Regions from separate parts of the Phreatobacter stygius genome, predicted to be linked through region 1. Evidence: riboswitches for the same ligand, from Rfam matches in the RefSeq annotation. Region 1 holds a riboswitch; the other holds the start of a gene.
The links. A riboswitch is a leader RNA that binds a small molecule or an ion and turns the genes downstream of it on or off. The one in region 1 is predicted to bind cobalamin.

Region 1 (9,384 bases):
ACATGTTTGACGTTCATCCGCGGCTCGACCTTGACCGAGAAATCCGCCTGCAGCACGCCATTGGTCATCCGCTCGGTCATTTCGGTCGCGGCATTGCCGACATCGATCTGCGAACAGACGATCTGGTCGGCGCGGCCCTCGAGCGAGATCGACTTGGTGAGGCCGAGAATGGCGTGTTTGGTGGCGGTATAGGGCGCCGAATAGGGCCTCGGCGCATAGGCCGAGATCGAGCCGTTATTGATGATCCGGCCGCCTTTAGGCGACTGGACGCGCATCAATCGCATGGCCTCCTGGGCACACAGGAACGAGCCGGTCAGGTTGACGTCCACCACCTGTTTCCACTGGGCAACGGTGAGCTGATCCATCGGGATCGCCGGCGCGCCCATGCCGGCGTTGTTGAACAGCACGTCGATGCGGCCGAACCTGTCCTTCACCGCCTTGAACAGGGCGGCAACCGAGGCTTCGTCGGAGACATCGGTCGGCACCGCGACGACCGTGCCGGCGCCGGCCGCGGCGACCGTCTTGTCCAGCTCGTCCTTGCGCCTTCCGGCGGCGACCACCGCATAGCCCGCGGCGGCCAGTGCAAGCGCCGAGGCGCGCCCGATGCCGGAGCCTGCTCCGGTGACGACGGCGATCTTCTGCGGCATGTCTTGGATCCTCCCGATCAACGCCCTTGCGGCGCGGTTTTTGTCGGCGCGCACACTGGCCGAAACCCGTGTGCGTGTCGACTATGGGCAGGCCAAGGGGAGGGATGCGACGGGCTCGGATCCGGGCAAGCCGGCCGGCCATGCCGCGATCAGTCGCCCAGGCGCACGCGCAAGCCGGCATAAACCGCCGCGCCGCCGGCATTGTAGCCATAGACCTCCTGATAACGCTGGCCGAAAACGTTCTCGCCGCGGATATAGGCGGTGGCGTTCCGGGTCACGTCGTAGGAGAGCTGGGCGCCGACCAGCGTATAGGCCCTGAGATAGACGTCGCTTGTCCCGAGTGGCCCGAAGAACCGGTCGCGCATCGTGCCGTTATGGGCAAGCGTCACGGTGAACTTGCCCCGGTCCCCGGCGAAGGCGGCGGTGGCCGACAGGCTTGCCGCATGTTTCGGCCGGCGCGCCGCCTCCTTGAACACATAGCCCGCAAACGTGTTCTCCGCCGAACGCGTATCGGTATAGGTGTAGGACGCGCTGATCCGCAGCCAGTCGAGCGGCCTGGCCGTGACCGAGGCCTCGACGCCCTGGCGCGAGGTCGCGAAAGGCAGGTTCTCGACCGTGGTGCCGGAGCCGACGATCTCGTTTTCCAGATTGGCCCGGAAATAGGTCAGGTCGGTGATCAGCCGGCCGCCGAACCAGCGCTGCTCGATACCGGCATCCCAGCCGATCGACTGCTCCGGCCGGAGATTTGGATTACCGACAAAGGTGTTGGTGAAACCGAACTGCTCGATGAAGGTCGGATTGGTCACGCCCTTGCCGAGCGAGGCATGCAGCCTGGTGCCGGTGTCGAAGCTCTGGGCGGCGGTGACCCGCCAGGTCGCGGCATTGCGGAACGACGAATTCCAGTCCTGGCGCAGCGCCGCCGACAAGGCAAAGCCGGTCGGAAGACTGAGCAGGTATTCGCCATAGAGGCCCTTGCGCTCGCGGCTCTGGCCCGTTCCGGCGAAACCGCCATTGACGAAGGGGCCGAAGAAACCGTCGCTCTCGTAATAATAGCGGAAGCGCTCGCGCACGATCTCGGCGCCGCCGACCAGCGTGTGGCGGGCGCCCAGAAAACCGGGCGTCTCGAACGTATAGGCCGAACGGTATTCCGCCCGGTTGCGCTCGGTCTGCGACCAGAAGGCCTGGCGTTCGAGAAAGCCGAAGGAACTGACATAGGCATCGGCGGCATTGGTGTTCTGGCGCGACGTGTCGGCGGAAAATTTCTGGATCCAGCGGCCGTCGGCCAGGCTGACGGTGCCGACGATCCGGCCTTGCAGGTCATTGGTCGTGCCCCGACCGGACCCATTGGCCAGAAAGCCGTAATTGGGGTCGGTGGCAAAACCCGGTCCGAAGGCGCTGTTGGCCGGGTTGTAGAAGCCGGTGCGGCTGACCATCCTGAGCGTGGCCTCGAGATTGAACCAGTCGGAAAGGTCGGCGCCGAGCTTGGCGCTGAACGACCCCATCTCGGAGCCGTTCGGCCGTGTCGTGCCGGGCGCGACGACGAAGCCGCCGGCACGCAGGCCCGAGACCGACAGGGCGCCGTAGAGCGGTCCTTGCGCGCCGCGCACCGAGGCCGAGCCTTGCAGCGTGCCGAACGAACCGCCTTCGAGGCGGGCGGTCAGCTCGGGCCTGGCCAGTCCGCGGCCGGACTTGGTCGTGATCAGGATGACGCCGGACTGGGCGTTCGGCCCCCAGATGCCGGATTGCGGTCCGCGCACCACCTCGATCCGCTCGATAGTGTCGACCGGCAGGTTGGCGAGGTCGCTGTCGCCATTGTTCACGTCGTTGATCGGCACGCCATCGACCACGACAAGGGTATGATTCGCCTCGGCGCCGCGAATGCGGACCTGGCTCAGGCCGCCGCGGCCACCGCCCTGGCCGATGGCGACACCCGGCACCAGCCGCAGCACGTCGGGCAGCGTCTGGGCGCCCTGGTTGCGCATGTCTTCGGCGGTGATCACGGTGACCGCCGAACCGACGCGCGGCGCTTCGACCGGCACGGTGCTGGCGCCATAGACCATGATGTCGGGCAGCGGGATGGCCGGTTGCGTGGCCTGCTGGGCCAAGGCTGGCAGAGCGAAGACAGGCAGAGCCAAGGCCGGCAGGGCGAGAAGGCTGGTGAGGCTGAGGATCAGGCGTTGCGCCATGGCGGATCTCCGCGGAAGGGACACGGGATCGCGGAAGCCTCAAGCTTCGAAGGCGACCCCATTGGCCCTCCGCGACATCAGGTGTCACCGAAAAAGCGGCTGCCCGCTCCCCGCACGCGCCATCCCGCACGTTCGGACAGTGACGTCGCGGCGGCCGGTCTCCTGGCTTGCGGGTCGTTGCCGGGGCTCCGCCTTCCCGAGGGCCGAAACTGGCCGTCAGTGGCATTCAGGAACCGGCTCGCCGCTCACAGTTGCGGGGGCAGCTGCGGATTTGCGCTGGACGTCGAACGGGGCCTGCCGGGCAGGTTTGGTCGTCGGTCCGGTGCTCACCGCATTCCCGTGGCCATTGCAAGCAATGGCCGCCGTCGCGAGTTCCGCTAAAAGGCGGGCTCGTCACGGTTTTGTCAATTGTCGGAAAGAAACAGCCCGTCCTGGCGTTCGGCCAAGGCGGGCTGTTCAAAGCCGGGCTGTTCAAAGCCGGGCTGGTGTCAGAGGTCCAATGCGATCAGACCGCCTGGCTCCACTGCACCGGCACGAGCTGGAAGCCATTGCCGTCCTTGGCGATGAAGCCGGTGGCCGGGAAGGGCGCGTGGTAAAAATGCACCTGGGTCCGCTCGGTCGACACCATGTCGAGGACGCGCCGGCGGGTTGCCCGCGCCATGTCGGCATCCTGGTCGAAAATCGCCGACCAGTCGGGGTTGCGCACGAACAGCGCGGGATGACTGGTGATGTCGGCGAGGTAGGTCAATTTGGCATTGCCCGAGGCGATGCCGAAGATGGTGTGGCCGGGCGAATGGCCGTGAGCCGCGACCGAGGTGATGCCCGGCGCCACTTCCGCGCCCGGCGTGAAGCGCTTCACCTGCGCGGCGATCGGCTGGAACACCCGGCGGGCATTCTGGAACCCGCCGCGCGCGCCATCCGGCGCCTGGCCCATGCGCTCGTCCGACATCCAGAAGTCCCATTCCGGCGCCGGCACGTTGATCTCGGCATTGGCGAAGACCGCGGTGCCGTCCTTCAGCCGGATGCCGTTGATATGGTCGCCGTGGAAATGGCTGATGACGATCGAATTGACCTGGGCCGGATCGAAGCCGGCGGCGCGGAAATTGCGCATCCAGACGCCGCTGGTCGGCGCGCCCGAATCGCCATTGCCGGTGTCGATCAGCACCAGCCTGCCGCCGGTTTGCACGACCAGCGTGGTGAAAGTGTTCTGGAACGCATCGGTCGGCAGGAACGACTTGCGCATGGCGTCCTGGACATCGGCGAGCGGCGCATTGCGGACGAACCCGTCGAGCGGCCTGAGGGCGAAACCGTCATTGATCGCGGTGACCGTGATGTCGCCGACCTTGTAGCGGTAGAAGCCCGGCGCCTGGGCCGGAGCGGCGGTCTGGGCTTGCGCTGGGCTGATCATGGCGCTGGTTCCAATCGCGGGAGCGGCGACCGCGACCGCACTGGCGGCTAGGGCATGACGACGTGTGATCATTGTGGCGTCTCCGGCAGCGGGTGCAACGAGGGGTTGGCGTTGCGACGCTAATCTGCACGAATGACTTGGGAAAGACCTGCGCTCGCCGGCGCAAATCACGGCCTCGTGAAGCGTTTCGGCCGCGCCGGCGGAACGCCGTCAGGGAATGGTGCCGGCAGCGGGACTCGAACTCGCGACCTACCGCTTACAAGGCGGTTGCTCTACCAACTGAGCTATGCCGGCCCATATCGGCATCGGCCTAGCAATGCGGGGCTCCGCGCGCAAGAGTGCCGAGCCGATTATGGCACCGCGGCCGTTCACAGCGCCGCGCTGAACGCTGCTCCCCCAGACATGAAAAAACGCCGGGGTGGAGGAGCCCCGGCGTTGGTCTTGGAAGTACCGGCTTCAGGCCGGCACGCACTCAAGGTCTGGTTGAACCCTGTTCAGTTCGACGAAGAGAAGGCCGAGGACGGCACGACTTCGCGCTGGATCAGGCTGCGCTCGGCATTGTTGACGCCGACGGCCTGGCCGCCGAACGCGCGAGGCGAGGTGAACTCGCGCGGCTGGTTCGGAGCATAGGTGGTGACCGAGGGGGTCTGGATGAAACCGGCGGCGTCGCTCATGCCCTGAGCGAAGGCGGGAGCCGCGACGGCGAGCGGAGCGAGCAGCGCGGCGGCAAGGATGAACTTCTTCATGACAGTCTCCATTGGATGTCCCGGCGGCGGCATTGGCCTTGAGGGCCGGGCGGTTGGGTGTGGGGTCGGCGAACCATGTCCGCCGGTGATCAGTTCCAGGAAGAGAAGGCCGAGGACGGCACGGCTTCGCGCTTGATCAGGCTCTGGTCGGCCTGCGAGACGCGGCCGGCCCGCGCCGAGAACTCACGCGGCTGGTTCGGGGCATAGGTCGTGACCGAGGGGGTCTCGATGAAACCGGCGGCGTCCTGCTGGGCAAAAGCCGGAGCGGCGACGGCGAGCGGCGCGACCAAGGTCGCGGCAAGGATGAGCTTCTTCATAACGGTTATCCAACTGAGATCCCGGTGGGGAGGGACACGCCAAGCCCGGGATGTTTGTTTTGGTGTCGGCGGGAGGTGTCCGCCGTCGACATTGCTGAGATAGGTGAGGTCAGATCGAATTGCCAGTCACAAAAATGAGAAAATGCATGCGACAAGGCGCCTCAGTAGTTTCATCAATGCATTGTCGCAATTCTTACAATTGGGCGACGGGGCCGAGACGGGTCGCGCCTTTGGTCCTTCCATCATCAAGAAATGACGCGGTCAGAGCTGGAATCGATCCAGGTGACCTGGTTGTCCAGCGTCTTTGGGGTGTTCCATTCGCTTGATCGCAGCGATCCATGCTCATCACCGCGGCCGAAGTGATGGTTTCGTTTGCAGCGCCTCGAAACAACAAATTGCGGAGGTGCATTTTTGTTCGAATGATTCGTGCTCATGGAATGCATGAGAGCGGATCAGGCAAGACGGCCGGCACGTTCGGGGGTCGACAAGAAAACGTCGGACAAGAAAACGCCGGGGTGGAGCGGCCCCGGCGTTGGTCTTGAAAGCACCGGCTTGAAGCCAGCGCGCACGCAAAGTCAGGTCGACCAGATTCAGTTCGACGAAGAGAAGGCCGAGGACGGCACGACTTCGCGCTGGATCAGGTTGCGCTCGGCATTGCTGACGCCGACGGTCTGGCCGCCGAGCGAACGCTGCGAGGAGAATTCGCGCGGCTGGTTCGGCGCATAGGTGGTGATCGAGGGGGTTTCGATGAAACCGGCCGCATCGCCGCCACCCTGAGCGAAGGCGGGAGCCGCGACGGCGAGCGGAGCGAGCAGCGCTGCGGCAAGGATGAACTTCTTCATGACAGTCTCCATTGGATGTCCCGGCGACGGCATTCGCCTTGAAGGCCGGAAGGTGGGGTGTGGGGTCGGCGGACGATGTCCGCCGGTGGTCAGTTCGCCGCCGAGAAGGCCGAGGACGGCACGGCTTCGCGGTTGATCAGGCTGCCGGCAGCCCGGTCGTTCTGGGCCAGGCGGCCGGAAAATTCGCGCAGCTGGCTCGGGGCATAGGTCGTGACCGAGGGGGTCTCGATGAAACCGGCGGCGTCCTGCTGGGCGAAGGCCGGGGCAGCGACGGCGAGCGGGGCGAGCAGGGCGGCGGCGAGGATGAGCTTCTTCATGACAGTCTCCATTGGAAATTCCGGTGGTGGGAGGGACACGCCAGGTCCGGAATGTTTGTTTCGGTGTCGGCGGGAGGTGTCCGCCGTCGACATCGCTGAGATAGGGGGTGTCTCGATCACTTGCCAATCACGAAATTGAGAAAATGCAATTATAAAATCATTCCAACGTCAATTTGAATGCGCTGATGCAATTCTGGTGGAATCATGGCCGAACGACGCCGACCTTAAAAAGGGTCGGCGATCCCGTTGATGGGTCAATCGACACAGAGCGGCCGACGCGAGGCCAGTGCGTGGCGTGCCAGCAAGGCGGTCGCGTCGGTGCCGGTCAGCTCGCCGAACCGAACGCCGACGACGGCACGGCATCGCGCCGGGCTCGGTCGTTTGCTGTCGGATCGACGGCCGTGCCCCGGCCATGGCCGGCGAACGCGCTGGCAATAAATTCACGAGGTATGCCAGTGATATAGGTCGTCGTTTCCGGCGTGCCGACAAAACCTGAGGCATCATCGGCGAGCGCTGGGGCGGCGGCGAGGGGCACAATCAAGGTCGCCACGAGGATGAGCTTGTTCATGACAGTCTCCATGGGGACCCCCGGTGATGGCAGGAACAGGCCGGATCCGGGGTTTTCGTTTGCCGCCTCCGCCGACGACCAAGCGGAGATAGGAATGAGGTCGCTCACGTGCCAATCACAAAAATGGGAAAACGCAATGGGTGCGCCGCAACGATCTGTTTAGATTTGCGTTGACGCAGATCCCTGCCGCGGCGAGCGATTCGACGACCTCAGGTGCAACCGGGTGTTTTCAAGCAGAAAACGCCGGGGTTTGCGCCCCGGCGTTGGTGTTGGGAAGGACCGGCTTGGTGCCGGCCTGCAGGCGCGGTCGGCTGGACCAGGTCAGTTCGCCGACGAGAAGGCCGAGGACGGCACCTCGCGGTTGATCAGGCTCTGGCCGGCATTCGAGACCTGGCCGCGGCGAGCGGTGAACTCGCGCGGCTGGCTCGGCGCAGTGGTCGAAACACCAGGCGTTGCGATGAAGCCGGCCGTATCGTCGGCGAAAGCCGGGGCGGCCAGGGCGAGCGGGGCGACCAGGGTCGCTGCAAGGATGAACTTCTTCATGATGGTCTCCATGTGTGTTGTCCGGCTGGCGGTGAGCGCTTCAGGCCGGGACTGTTCGAGTGTGCCGAGGCGCCAAGCGGCGTCGGTGGTCAGTTCGTGGACGAGAAAGCCGAGGACGGCACGACTTCGCGGCTGATCAGGCTCTGATCGGCGTTCGAGACCTGGCCGTGGCGGGCGGTGAACTCACGCGGCTGGTTCGGGGCATAGGTCGAAACGGCAGGGGTCTCGACGAACCCGGCGCTGTCGTCGGCAAGAGCCGGAGCGGCCAGGGCGAGCGGGGCGAAAAGGGTGGCGGCAAGGATCAGCTTCTTCATGACAGTCTCCATTGGAAAACCCGGTGGTGGGAGGGACACGCCAGATCCGGGATGTTTGTTTCGCTGTCGTCGGGAGGTGTCCGCCGTCGACATTCCGGAGATAGGAGCCCGGCCGATCACGTGCCAATCACGAAAAGGAGAAAACGCATGCAGATGAGCGTATCAGTCATTTCATTTGTGCATTGATGCAATTTTAGGCGAAAGCATCGAACCCGCTGTGTTCGACAAAAAACGCCGGGGTCCGAACCCCGGCGTTGAACCAAACGAATCACGATGCCGGCGCTGGCCGCCATCAGGTGCCGGAATTGAAGGCCGATGACGGCACCGATTCGCGATCGCTCCAGCCCATGCCCGCGCGAGACCGATATTGCGCGAGCGTCGCAGCCGGCGCGTCGGGCGCTTGCAGAATATAGGCGTCGGCTGTGCCGGCCAGCGTGTCGTCGGCGAGCGCCGGAGCGATAATGGCAAAGGGCGCGAGCAGGGTCGCAGCGAGGAGGAGCTTCTTCATGACAGATCTCCGCTCGAAATCCCGGCGGGGAGGGACACACGCCGTCCGGGCGTTCATGTCGTCGTCGCGGGAGGTGTCCGCCGTCGACGCGTCAGGGATAAGTCCGGGAGCCAGTCAGAGCCAATCACGAATCCGGGAAAATGCATGAAGCGGATCCTGGTCGCGAATGCGTGATTGCGCGGTCGCACGAATGTGAACGCCAGTCGCGCGGCTGTGAACCAAGGCCGGCACGTCATCCGCAATCCTGCCGCCTTTGCGGTGACGGCAAAAAGAAACGCCGGGGTGTGAGCCCCGGCGTTCCCAGATCGAACCCCTGTCGGGCCCGGCTTTATTTTTCTTCGTAGGTGAAGATGTCGCGATCCTTGGTCTCGGGCACGAAGAACAGGCCGACGACGAAGGTCATCATGGCGATGATGATCGGGTACCAGAGGCCGGAATAGATGTCGCCGGTGGCCGCCACGATGGCGAAGGAGATCGGCGGCAGGAACCCACCGAACCAGCCATTGCCGATGTGATAGGGCAGCGACATGCCGGTGTAGCGGATGCGGGTCGGGAACAGTTCGACCAGCATGGCGGCGATCGGGCCGTAGACCATGGTGACATAGAGCACCAGGATGAACAGCAGGCCGGTCAGCGCCCACATCTGGCCGTTCATGCCGGTCTTGGCGATGTTGGCGATGCCCGCGTCATCCGGCTTGGGATAGCCGGCGGCCTGAGCGGCGGCGGCGATGCCGCGAGCGAAGTTGGCGTCGACCGGCACTTCGGTGCCACCGATCGTCACCTTGGTCGGCGAACCGGCCGGTGCGTTCACCTGCTCGTATTTGATGGTGGCGCGGGCGAGGCTCTGGCGGGCGATGTCGCAGGGCTGGGTGAAGGTCCGCACGTTGACCGGGTCGAACAGCGAACCGCAGGTGGCGGGATCCGCCGACACCGTCGCCTGGACGTTCTGCACCGCGGCGGCAAGCGTCGGATTGCCGACCTTGGCGAT
Region 2 (9,384 bases), 160 kb from region 1:
ACAACTGATCGCGCGCGGTCGGCACGAAGGCGACGTAGATGCGCAGGTTGCGCTGCGGATGACGCTTGTTCAGCCAGTCCTCGAGCGCCTGGCCGAATTCGGCGTTGAGGCCCATCTGGCGGCCGCGATCGACGAAGAACAGCGTCTTGCTGTAGGGCACCAGGATGCGCACGGTGCGCCGTTTCAGCATGCCGTCGAGATCGCCGGTCCAGGGCCGGATCCGCGGCAATGCCATGGTGCGCGGCGGCGCGCCGGCGGGTCGCGCAGCCGGAGCCTGGCCAGCGGCGGGCGCCGGTTGCGCCAGCCCCGGGGTCGACAGCGCGAGGCTTGATAACCCGAGACTTGATAGCGACATGGCCGCCAGCGCCAGCAGCCTTGCCGCGGATCCCGCGCATCGTTTCGTCTTGGCCATGGTGGCGGGCTCTTCGGCCGGAGGGGCGGACAGGACAGCGACGGCCATCAGCGGCCGGCCGGATCCCGCGCGAACGTCGCCGTCGGGGGGTGTTACGGACAGGCGTCCCAGAAGCCGCGCGTCCGGCTCGGATCGGTATAGTACCAGCAGGAATTGGGCGTCGGCGGCTGTCCGGCCCAGGCGACGGCGGTGGCCGCCGCGACGAAGCCGATCGCGGCCCCCGCCGCGATCGCGCCGCCCGGACGCCACCAGTAGCCGGCGGGCCTGACCCAACGGCCCGGCCGCACCACCACGGGCCGGACCACCGGGCGCACATAGCCCGGCCTGACGACCGGCCGGCCGCCGCGCCAGGCAGCGCCGCCGCGATAGGCCGCAACGCCGCCGCGCGGTCCACGAACGAAGCCGGCGGAGGCTCGCACACCACCCCGGCGCTGCATCTCGGCGGGCTGGGCGCTGGCCCGCGCGGCCGACGGGACTTCCGCGGCCAGCGTGGTGCCGACGGCCGGCGCGCCGGCGGACAGCATCGTCAGCAGGGCGCCGGCGAACAGGCTCGTGCGAAGATTGATCATGGCCGTCTCCTTCATTGCAGATGTGCGGACGATCCGCTCATTTCTCCGGGAACAGGAACGTGAGTGAGAAGCGCAGTCCCCAGGACGGCCCACCTGTCGGTTTCACGACATAGATCTGCGGGCCGGCGGCGACACTCAGCATCTGCCCGCCGAGCTTCATCACCTGGCTGAGCTGGACGTTGATCGGCACTGTCCATTGCCGGTGCACCCAATCGTAATTGCTCTCGGTATTGACGCTGAGCGTGCGGCCCTCGCCAAGCGGGAAGGCGATGAACGGCTGCAGCAAGGTGTTGCTGACCTCCTCGCGATTGGCCGGGCCGGCAAGGGACCAGATATGGTTGGCCATCATGCCGATGGTCATGGTCTTGGTCTGATGCAGCACCAGGCCGGTCAGGCCGACACCCCATTTGCCGGCGCCGAGCAGCGGATCGGTCGCGGTCGGCAATACGAATACCGGTCCCACGCCGAGTGTCAGGCCGTTGATCGGCCGTGACGGCGAGAGGAACAGGCTCGCCGTGACATCGCCCAAGCCCGTCGTCGACGGATCGCCGACATGGGTGCGCGGCCGCCAGATGATCGGCAGGATCGTGCGCGAGATCAGGTTCCAGTCGTCGTTCAGCCTGATCGGGATGACCGGCTGGATATTCAGCGTGTTGCGCCAGGCCCCGAGCGATCCATAGCCCTGGGTCAGGTTGGACTGCAGCGGTATGCTGATGAGGCTCGCCACCGGATTGGACAACTGCCGGGCCAAGTCGTCGGCCTGGCTCGGCGACTGCGCCCTGGCGGTGCCGTCTACCGCTGCCGAAAACCCGATCAGCAGGCCGATCCAAGAGACGCGTCGCCAGCCGCGTCGCCAGCCGCGTCGCCAGCCGTGTCGCGAGGCGCTCAACGCGCGCGCGGCAAGGTTCCGCCATTGGCCATGCAGGACCGGTAGAGAGCGGTGCGCTGTTCCTGGACGCCGGTCCCCATATAGCTTCCCGGCGCGGCACGCTGGGCAGCCCTGAGGCAGGCGGCCTCTACCGCGGGATCATTGCTCATGGCCCGCTGTTCGGCACAGCCGCCGAGCATCAAGAGGCCACCGGCGGCGGCCAGTGCGGCGACCAGCGATCTGCGTGCGGAACGGGACATCGACATCTCCACGAGACAGGACGGGACCGGCCGATTGAACGCCGGATCGGCACCGCCTTGGATCGGGCAATACCCTGAACTCATGGGGGAATATCACTGGCCGCAAAACGCCGGACGGCCGCAGGCGCGACTGGGGGGCCAAGACGGCCGCGGGAGGGTCCCGAGTGGGCAGGCGAGTTGCTTGATGCCGGTTCCCTGTGTCAGCCGCCGGATCAGAGCCCGAGCCCACGCGGCGGCCACGTCACATCATCTGCCCCCAGGTCATCACCCTCGTCTTGGTCGACCGCCGGCGGCTGGCCCCAGAAATGGTGACCTTGAGGTGTTGCTTCCGGCGGGAAGGGATCGTCGAGCTCGGGCTCGCCGGAATGCGGCACTTCGAAACGGGTTCGTCCGCCGCCTGGCGCGATCCTGTACCAGATCGGTTCAGGTGGATTCAGGCGCAGCCATTCTTCCAGAACGCGGCCTTTCTCGACACGCAACTTCCGGTCACGCTCATACCTGCTTTCGAAACCGAAGTGCCGGTACGAGATCCGGCGCCCCTCGGGGCAACGCAACCAATCGCTGACCCAGGTCGCCAGCACCGGCGGCTTCAACCAGGGCAGGGCAACCTCCAGGCTCGCCTGGATTGGCTCGCCGTCCCGTTCCATCCAGCCGGCGAGATCGACGAGGTAGAGCGCGTCGTCACGCACTACCCAATGGGCCACATAACCGCGCCAACAGGCGCTCGACGTGGTCACAAAGACCGGCCGCCGGGCCTTTTTGAGCCGCCTGAGATAGGGCTCCAGCGGCAAGGCGCAGAGGTCATGAAGTTGGCCGCGCAAAGCGAGCACGTCGGGACATTGTGCTGTCATTCCACCTCCCTGAATTTTATCCTTTCACCCTAGCCGAACTCTACCAAAAATCCAACAAAAACCCGCTTGGAAGCGCACCAAAGACTCGCACCTATCGTACTGATATTGTGTCTGATTTTATCGCACTGCGATGGGCTGATAAGGAGCGCCGAAATCGCGGCGATCCGCCATGCACATATTCCTATTTCCTTAGAGGCCATCCTACCTTAAGTTGCATCTTGACCCGTCACACGGCATCGGGCGCGCCATGTCCAGATCGATCGGAAGCCGCATCAAGTCGTTGTTCTCTTCAGGCAAGCCCGCGCCCGCCGCCGCGCCGCCGGAGGATGTCCGGCTGGGCGCCGAGGCCGGTGATGCGGAAGCGCAGAATGCGCTCGGCCGGTGGTATGCGGACAACACCGCGGAAACAGCCGTGGCCGGGGCATGGTTCATGCGCGCGGCCGAGCAGGGCTTCGTCAGGGCCAAGCACAATCTGGGCGTCCTTGCGCTTCAGGCCGGCCAGAGGGAGCCGGCGGCGGAATGGTTCCTGACCGCCGCGAAAGAGGGCTGGACGCCGTCCCTGGCGGCCATTGGCGCGATGTTCGAAGGCGAGGGCAATCTTCGTGGCGCCCTCAAATTTTTTGAGATGGCGGCCGAGCAGGGACATGCCGATGCGCAGGATGCGCTCGGCCGGCTGCTGCTGGCGGATGACGACCCGGAACTCTACGAAGCCGCCCGTGCCTGGTCCGAAAAGGCCGCCGATCAAGGCCATTCGTCAGCCCAGACCCGTCTCGGCACCATCTACCATGAAGGCCTCGGGGTCACGCGCGATCCCGAACGGTCCGCCTCCTGGTTCCTGAGTGCTGCCCGGCAAGGTCATCCGGGAGCCCAGGGCATGATCGGCGTCGCCCTTCACCTCGGCATTGGCATAGCGGCGGACCGTGTCGAATCCGCCTTCTGGCTCTCGCGGAGCAAGGCTCAGGGCAATGAAATCGGCCGGGTCTATTTGCCGGAGGTCGAAGCCGAGCTGACGGCTGAGGACAGGCGAGCGCTGGAGGCGCGGTTGCGGCAGCCGTGACGATCTGGTTGAGATCGCCGGCCGGCCTGCCGAGTGGAACAAGGGCGTGATGGTGGAACTGGTTGAACTGGCCGGCGAGCAGATCCTGCTCTGCGACACCGATGGCCCGATCATCGACGATGAGCGGCAGGCGACCGATCTGATCGGCGAGGCCGCTTGGCAGGGCGCGTCCTTGCTCGCCCTGCCTGTGGCGCGGCTCGGCCCGCGCTTCTTTCAGCTCCGCTCGGGCCTGGCGGGCGAGATCACCCAGAAGGCCGTCAATTACCGGCTGAAGCTCGCCATCATCGGCGACATCTCGGAACAGCTCGCCGCGAGCAACGCCTTGAGCGCCTGGGTGCGCGAGGCTGATCGGCGGACCGACCTGTGGTTCCAGCCGAGCCTGGAGGATCTGGCCATTGCCCTGGGCAGGGCCGGAGGCCGGCCGTAGCGGCCGGCCCGCATGGCCCCGGCGCGGCTCCTCGAGCCTCGCAACGAGACCCCGCCGCAGTTTCGAATTATTCTATTTCTCTTGTAATTTCAACATCTTGCTCAATATCGCAATTCGGCCTATGGCTCGGTCGCGATCAAGCAGGATAACCGATGCGGCGCATCTGGCGTCGGCCGCGGCGAGATCCGGCATCGCCGAAGGAGTGCCCGCTCATGTCGAACGGCCAGACTGCCGAGGACCACGCCGACGCCGCACGCGCCGAGTTTCACCAGGCGATCATGGCGGCCTTCTGCCATGCGCTGCGCACGACGCAGCTGCCGCCCATCACCGTGCTCGGGCTGGTCGCCATGGCGCTCGGTTCGGTCTATCAGGAGGTCGCAGAAGCCCATCGCGGCGACAATGCCTGTCCCTGTGGCTGGCAGCCGGATCCAGGCGCCGACGTCGAGGCGCTGCAGGCGGCACTCGCCGCGATGATCCCGTCGCCACACGTCACCGATCTCCTGACGATGCAGGCACTCGGGCGGGCCTGAGGCCTGGGGCTTGCGCTCGGCGCGGCAGATCGCGCAAACAAGCGCGCCGGACGTTTGGCGGCGCGCGGCCAGGAAAGGCAGACGACATGAACATCCAGGTGACCGATCCGGCCGCGACGGCCCAACGCACCGGCGAGCCGGCCGGCGAGGGGCTCCTCGCGCTGCTCGAGACGCGCCGCTCGGTCGGCATGACCGTGCTGGCCGGGCCCGGACCGAGCGAGGCCGAGCTCCGACGGCTCCTGGCCATTGCCGCCCGCGTGCCTGATCACGGCGGCCTGGAGCCGTGGCGGTTCATCGTCATCGAGGGGCAGGCCCGGTTCGATGCCGGCCCCCATCTCGCGGCCCTTTATGCCGCCGAGAACGGCGACATGGATCCGGAAAAGCGCGCCAAATTCGCCGGCATCATGTCGCGCGTCTTCACCTATGCGCCGGTCATCGTCATCGTCGTCAGCCGCAGCGACGCGGCCGCACGCATTCCGGCCTGGGAACAGGACCTGTCGGCCGGCGCGGTTTGCATGAACCTCTTGACCGCGGCCGCAGCCCTCGGTTTCGGCGCGACCTGGCTGACCGGCTGGGCCGCCTATAGCCCGGGAGCCCACCGGCTGTTCGGTCTCGAGGCGCATGAAAAAGTCGCCGGCGTCGTCCATATCGGCACGGCCAAGGAGACGCCCGCCGAGCGCAAGCGACCTGATATCGCGGCGATCACCACCCGGTGGCAGGCGCCGGAAGCCGGACCAAAGGCCTGACGGCGAGACCGAAACGCCGCCGATCAATCGCCGGCGCGTCGATCCGAATGGGGTGGTGAGGCCGGACACCGGCGACGAGGACAGCCACGAACCTGCACAGGCGCGCCGACCTCTCGCCCGGCCAGGGCGAGGTCAGGGCGGAGGTTCCGGCGCGAGATCTCGAAGGACGGCGCATTCAGGCTTCGTTTGAGAAGCGTGTGCAAACGCTCGCCCCTTCGACCGATGCCGAAACAGCGCACCCACGCGCTTATCCCGCACAGGGCTGTGCGAAACGGAATGCGGCTGCATTGCGGCAGCCGGCCATTTGTGTTTCGTTAAGGAATCTTCGGTGCTCCCTCAGGGAGTGAAACGGGAATGCGGTGCGTGCTGATTGAAGCACAATGCCGCGGCTGCCCCCGCAACTGTAAGCGGATAGCGCTCTTCGACAATCCACTGGCCGTCAGGCCGGGAAGGGGAAGCGGCGCGTGACCCGCGAGCCAGGAGACCGGCCGAGGATCGAGTGCAACCCATGCCGGCGGCGGGCCGGAGGAGTCGATCCATGTCCATGTTTTCGCCGTGCGCGACCGCGCCGGCTGTCGCTGCCCTTGTCCTCGCCGGGGCCTTCGCGCCGGCCTTTGCCCAAGAGGTCCGCAACGCCCCGACCATCCTCGACGAAATCGTCGTGACCTCCACAGGGCGCCCGGAGCCGCGCAGCCGCATCACCGGCACGGTGCAGGTCATCGAGGGCGAACGCATCACCCGGTCGACCGCCCATTCGGTGACCGAACTGCTGGCCGAGAATGCCGTCGGCTTCCTCTCGGAATGGACGCCCGGCCAGACCTCGATCAACATTCGCGGCGGCGCCAGCGACGGGCAGGGCAAGGACTTCCGCAGCCAGGTGCTGGTGCTGATCAACGGCCGCCGCGCCGGCACCGCCAATATTTCCAAACTGTCGCCGGCCGACGTCGATCGCGTCGAGATCATCCGGGGACCCGCCTCGGTGATCTATGGCAGCCAGGCGATCGGCGGCGTCATCAACATCATCTTGAAGAACGGCCGCAACACCACGGGCAATTTCGCCGATATTCAGGGCGGTTCCTGGGGCTTGCTGCAGGGCCGTGCCCATGCCGCCGGCCGCAACGGCAGCGACGATTTCTACATTGGCATCTCTGGCGGCCGGCGCGACAGCTATCATTCCGGTGCCGGCGGCGGCCTCCTGGCCAATACCCAATATCAGCGCTTCGGCGTGACCGGCGCCTTCGGCCGCCAGCTCAACGACAACCACCGCATCGATCTCACGGTGCGGTCCGACGGCATCTATGATGCCGGCTTCCGCGGCTCGTCCTGGAGCACGTTCAACCGCGACGAGCGGACCAATGCCTCGTTCGACCTGGTTTATTCCGGCAAGACCGACAGCGATTTCGCCCGCTGGACCGCGCATAGCTATCTGGTCGCCGATCGCGACGTGTTCCGCTGGGCCGCGCCGAATTCGGCGACGGTCGCGCAGAGAACGCGGCTGGACCTGAACCGCCGCCATCTCGACATCATGGGCCTCCGGTTCCAGCCGATCTTCAACCTGTGGGCCGGCAATGAACTGCTGCTCGGTTTTGATGCCGAGCGCAGCTGGCTGCGGTCGCAGCGCTACCGCGAAAGCGTGGTCGCGCCTTATACCAACATGGCTCAGGTCTCGCCGCAGGATAACAACCAGACCGACTCGGTCATGGCCTTCTACGCCGAGAACAGCCAGCGCCTGTTCGACGACCGGGTGATCCTGCGGGCCGGCATCCGTCACACCCGCGGCTCGACCAGCTTCGACCCGACGCCGAATCTCGCCAACCAGGCGACCGGCAGCCGTCCTTATGACGCCACCACCTACACCGTCGGCGGCACCTATCGGGCGACCGATTACCTGAGCTTCCGCACCGGCGTCTCGACCGGTTTCCGCTCGCCGACCGCAACCGAGCTTGCCGGCAATTACACCGTGCTGGTCGGCACCCAGATTTTCGGCAATCCGAATGTGAAGCCGGAAACCAGCCGCCAGTATGAAGTCGGCACGACCTTCGCCTTGAACGGCTGGAGCCTCGACGCGGCCTTGTTCCAGAACGTTATCTCGAACCGGATCATCACGAGGCTCCGGCCGGGTTCGACCACCACCTCCGACTATGTCAACAATGCCGGCGACGTGACCGTGCGTGGCATCGAGCTGCAATTCGGCGTCGACGTGCTGCGCGCCTTCTCCGCTCAGGCCAATGGCTGGCACTGGTCGGTGACATCCAATGGCGGCTATAATTTCTTCATGCGCGACGGTGGCGCTGCGGCCACCGCCAACAGCAATCAGGTCGAGCGCATGTAACAGTACCAGGCAGCGGTCGGCACCCGCTTCGGTCAGCGCACCGGTGTGGCGATCCCCTGGAGCCTGGCGATAACAGGCATTCTGCGGGGGCCGCTCTGGTACAATACCGAGGAACCCCTGCGCATTCCGGCAGCCGAACCGAATGCCAGCCATATCCACTGGAAGCCGGCCTTCTGGGTCTGGAACGCCCGGCTGGAGGGCGAGCTGCGCAAGGGGCTGACCGCCTATGCCGCGGTGAACAACATCTTCAACGTCAATCAGCACGCCCTGTTCATCGCGCTCGACCAGCAGCCCTTCCTCGGCAATCCGACCAATGCCAATACGCAGGGCATCGGCAACATGGGCAATTCCATGCCGGGGCGCGAGTTCATCGTCGGCATGCAGGCGAGGTTCTGATCGTGAGGCTGAAAGCGGTCGCCGCGGCATGTCTTGGACTGGCGCTCGCGACCGCGCCGACCGCCACCCCGGCCCTGGCCGCGGATCACCAGGCGATCGTCGACGCGCTCGGCCGGCAGGTGGTGCTGGCGCGTCCGCCGGCGCGGCTGGTCACCATCTTCGCCTCGAATACCGAACTGGTCGCCGCGATCGGCCTGGCCGAGCGCATTGTCGGCATCGAAACCTTCACCCGCTTTCCACCCGAAGTGGTCGGCCGCCCGACGGTCGGCGGCCGGCTCGGTTTCTCGGTCGACCGGGTGGTGCGCCAGCGCCCCGATCTCGTCGTCGTCACGCCGGCGCGCCAGGCGGTGAACCAATTGGTCGACCCGATGGAGCGGCTCGGCATCCCGATCATCGTGCTGACCCATCGCAGCATTCCCGAAGTCATGGCCAATATTCGCCTGGTGGCCGGCGCGACCGGCGTGCCGGAACGCGGCGAAGCCGTGACCGGCCTGTTGCAGGCGCGCCTCGATGCGGTCGCCGCCCGCATCGCCGGCCGATCCCGGCCGCGCATCGTCATGATCACCGGCCGTGTCGCCACCGGCATGCTGCTGATCGCCCGTTCCGGCAGCTATACCGCCGACGCCATCATCGCCGCCGGTGGCAGTCTGGCTTTCGACCAGGCGCAGATGTTGTCCCAGGTCTCGCCCGAAGCCGTGCTGCGCGCCGACCCCGATGTCGTGCTGTTCGCCGGTTCCGCCGCCGACATGGCGGATCTGTTTGCCCGGCCCGGCTGGTCGAGCCTGCGCGCGCTGAAGGAGAAGCGGGTCTTCACGGTGTCGCGCGCCGAGTTCCTGATCCCCGGCCCGCGGGTGGTCGGCGGCATCGAAAAGCTTGCGGCCCTGCTGCATCCGGAAGCCAGGCCATGACCCGGGTCTGGCTGTCGCTCGGCGCCGT

Region 2: it holds a riboswitch for cobalamin, as region 1 does, so the genes downstream of both, E8M01_RS31045 (TonB-dependent receptor domain-containing protein) here and E8M01_RS30175 (TonB-dependent receptor plug domain-containing protein) in region 1, are expected to answer to the same signal.

Annotation. Positions count from the first base shown of each region.
Region 1 is NZ_CP039690.1:6,374,873-6,384,256, forward strand. Features, by position in the region: gene E8M01_RS30170 (SDR family oxidoreductase) at 1-647, opposite strand, end outside; gene E8M01_RS30175 (TonB-dependent receptor plug domain-containing protein) at 797-2,833, opposite strand; cobalamin riboswitch at 2,969-3,215, opposite strand; gene E8M01_RS30180 (MBL fold metallo-hydrolase) at 3,339-4,241, opposite strand; tRNA gene E8M01_RS30185 (tRNA-Thr) at 4,460-4,535, opposite strand; gene E8M01_RS30190 (hypothetical protein) at 4,736-4,987, opposite strand; gene E8M01_RS30195 (hypothetical protein) at 5,077-5,304, opposite strand; gene E8M01_RS30200 (hypothetical protein) at 5,895-6,146, opposite strand; gene E8M01_RS30205 (hypothetical protein) at 6,236-6,463, opposite strand; gene E8M01_RS30210 (hypothetical protein) at 6,789-7,031, opposite strand; gene E8M01_RS30215 (hypothetical protein) at 7,353-7,574, opposite strand; gene E8M01_RS30220 (hypothetical protein) at 7,664-7,888, opposite strand; gene E8M01_RS30225 (hypothetical protein) at 8,181-8,396, opposite strand; gene E8M01_RS30230 (MFS transporter) at 8,725-9,384, opposite strand, start outside.
Region 2 is NZ_CP039690.1:6,538,691-6,548,074, forward strand. Features, by position in the region: gene E8M01_RS31000 (MltF family protein) at 1-412, opposite strand, end outside; gene E8M01_RS35675 (hypothetical protein) at 505-981, opposite strand; gene E8M01_RS31010 (hypothetical protein) at 1,019-1,732, opposite strand; gene E8M01_RS31015 (hypothetical protein) at 1,867-2,109, opposite strand; gene E8M01_RS31020 (hypothetical protein) at 2,322-2,939, opposite strand; gene E8M01_RS31025 (tetratricopeptide repeat protein) at 3,208-4,017, shown strand; gene E8M01_RS31030 (DUF4180 domain-containing protein) at 4,067-4,444, shown strand; gene E8M01_RS31035 (hypothetical protein) at 4,657-4,974, shown strand; gene E8M01_RS31040 (nitroreductase family protein) at 5,061-5,720, shown strand; cobalamin riboswitch at 6,030-6,227, shown strand; gene E8M01_RS31045 (TonB-dependent receptor domain-containing protein) at 6,259-8,052, shown strand; gene E8M01_RS35920 (TonB-dependent receptor) at 8,098-8,448, shown strand; gene E8M01_RS31055 (ABC transporter substrate-binding protein) at 8,451-9,356, shown strand; gene E8M01_RS31060 (FecCD family ABC transporter permease) at 9,353-9,384, shown strand, end outside.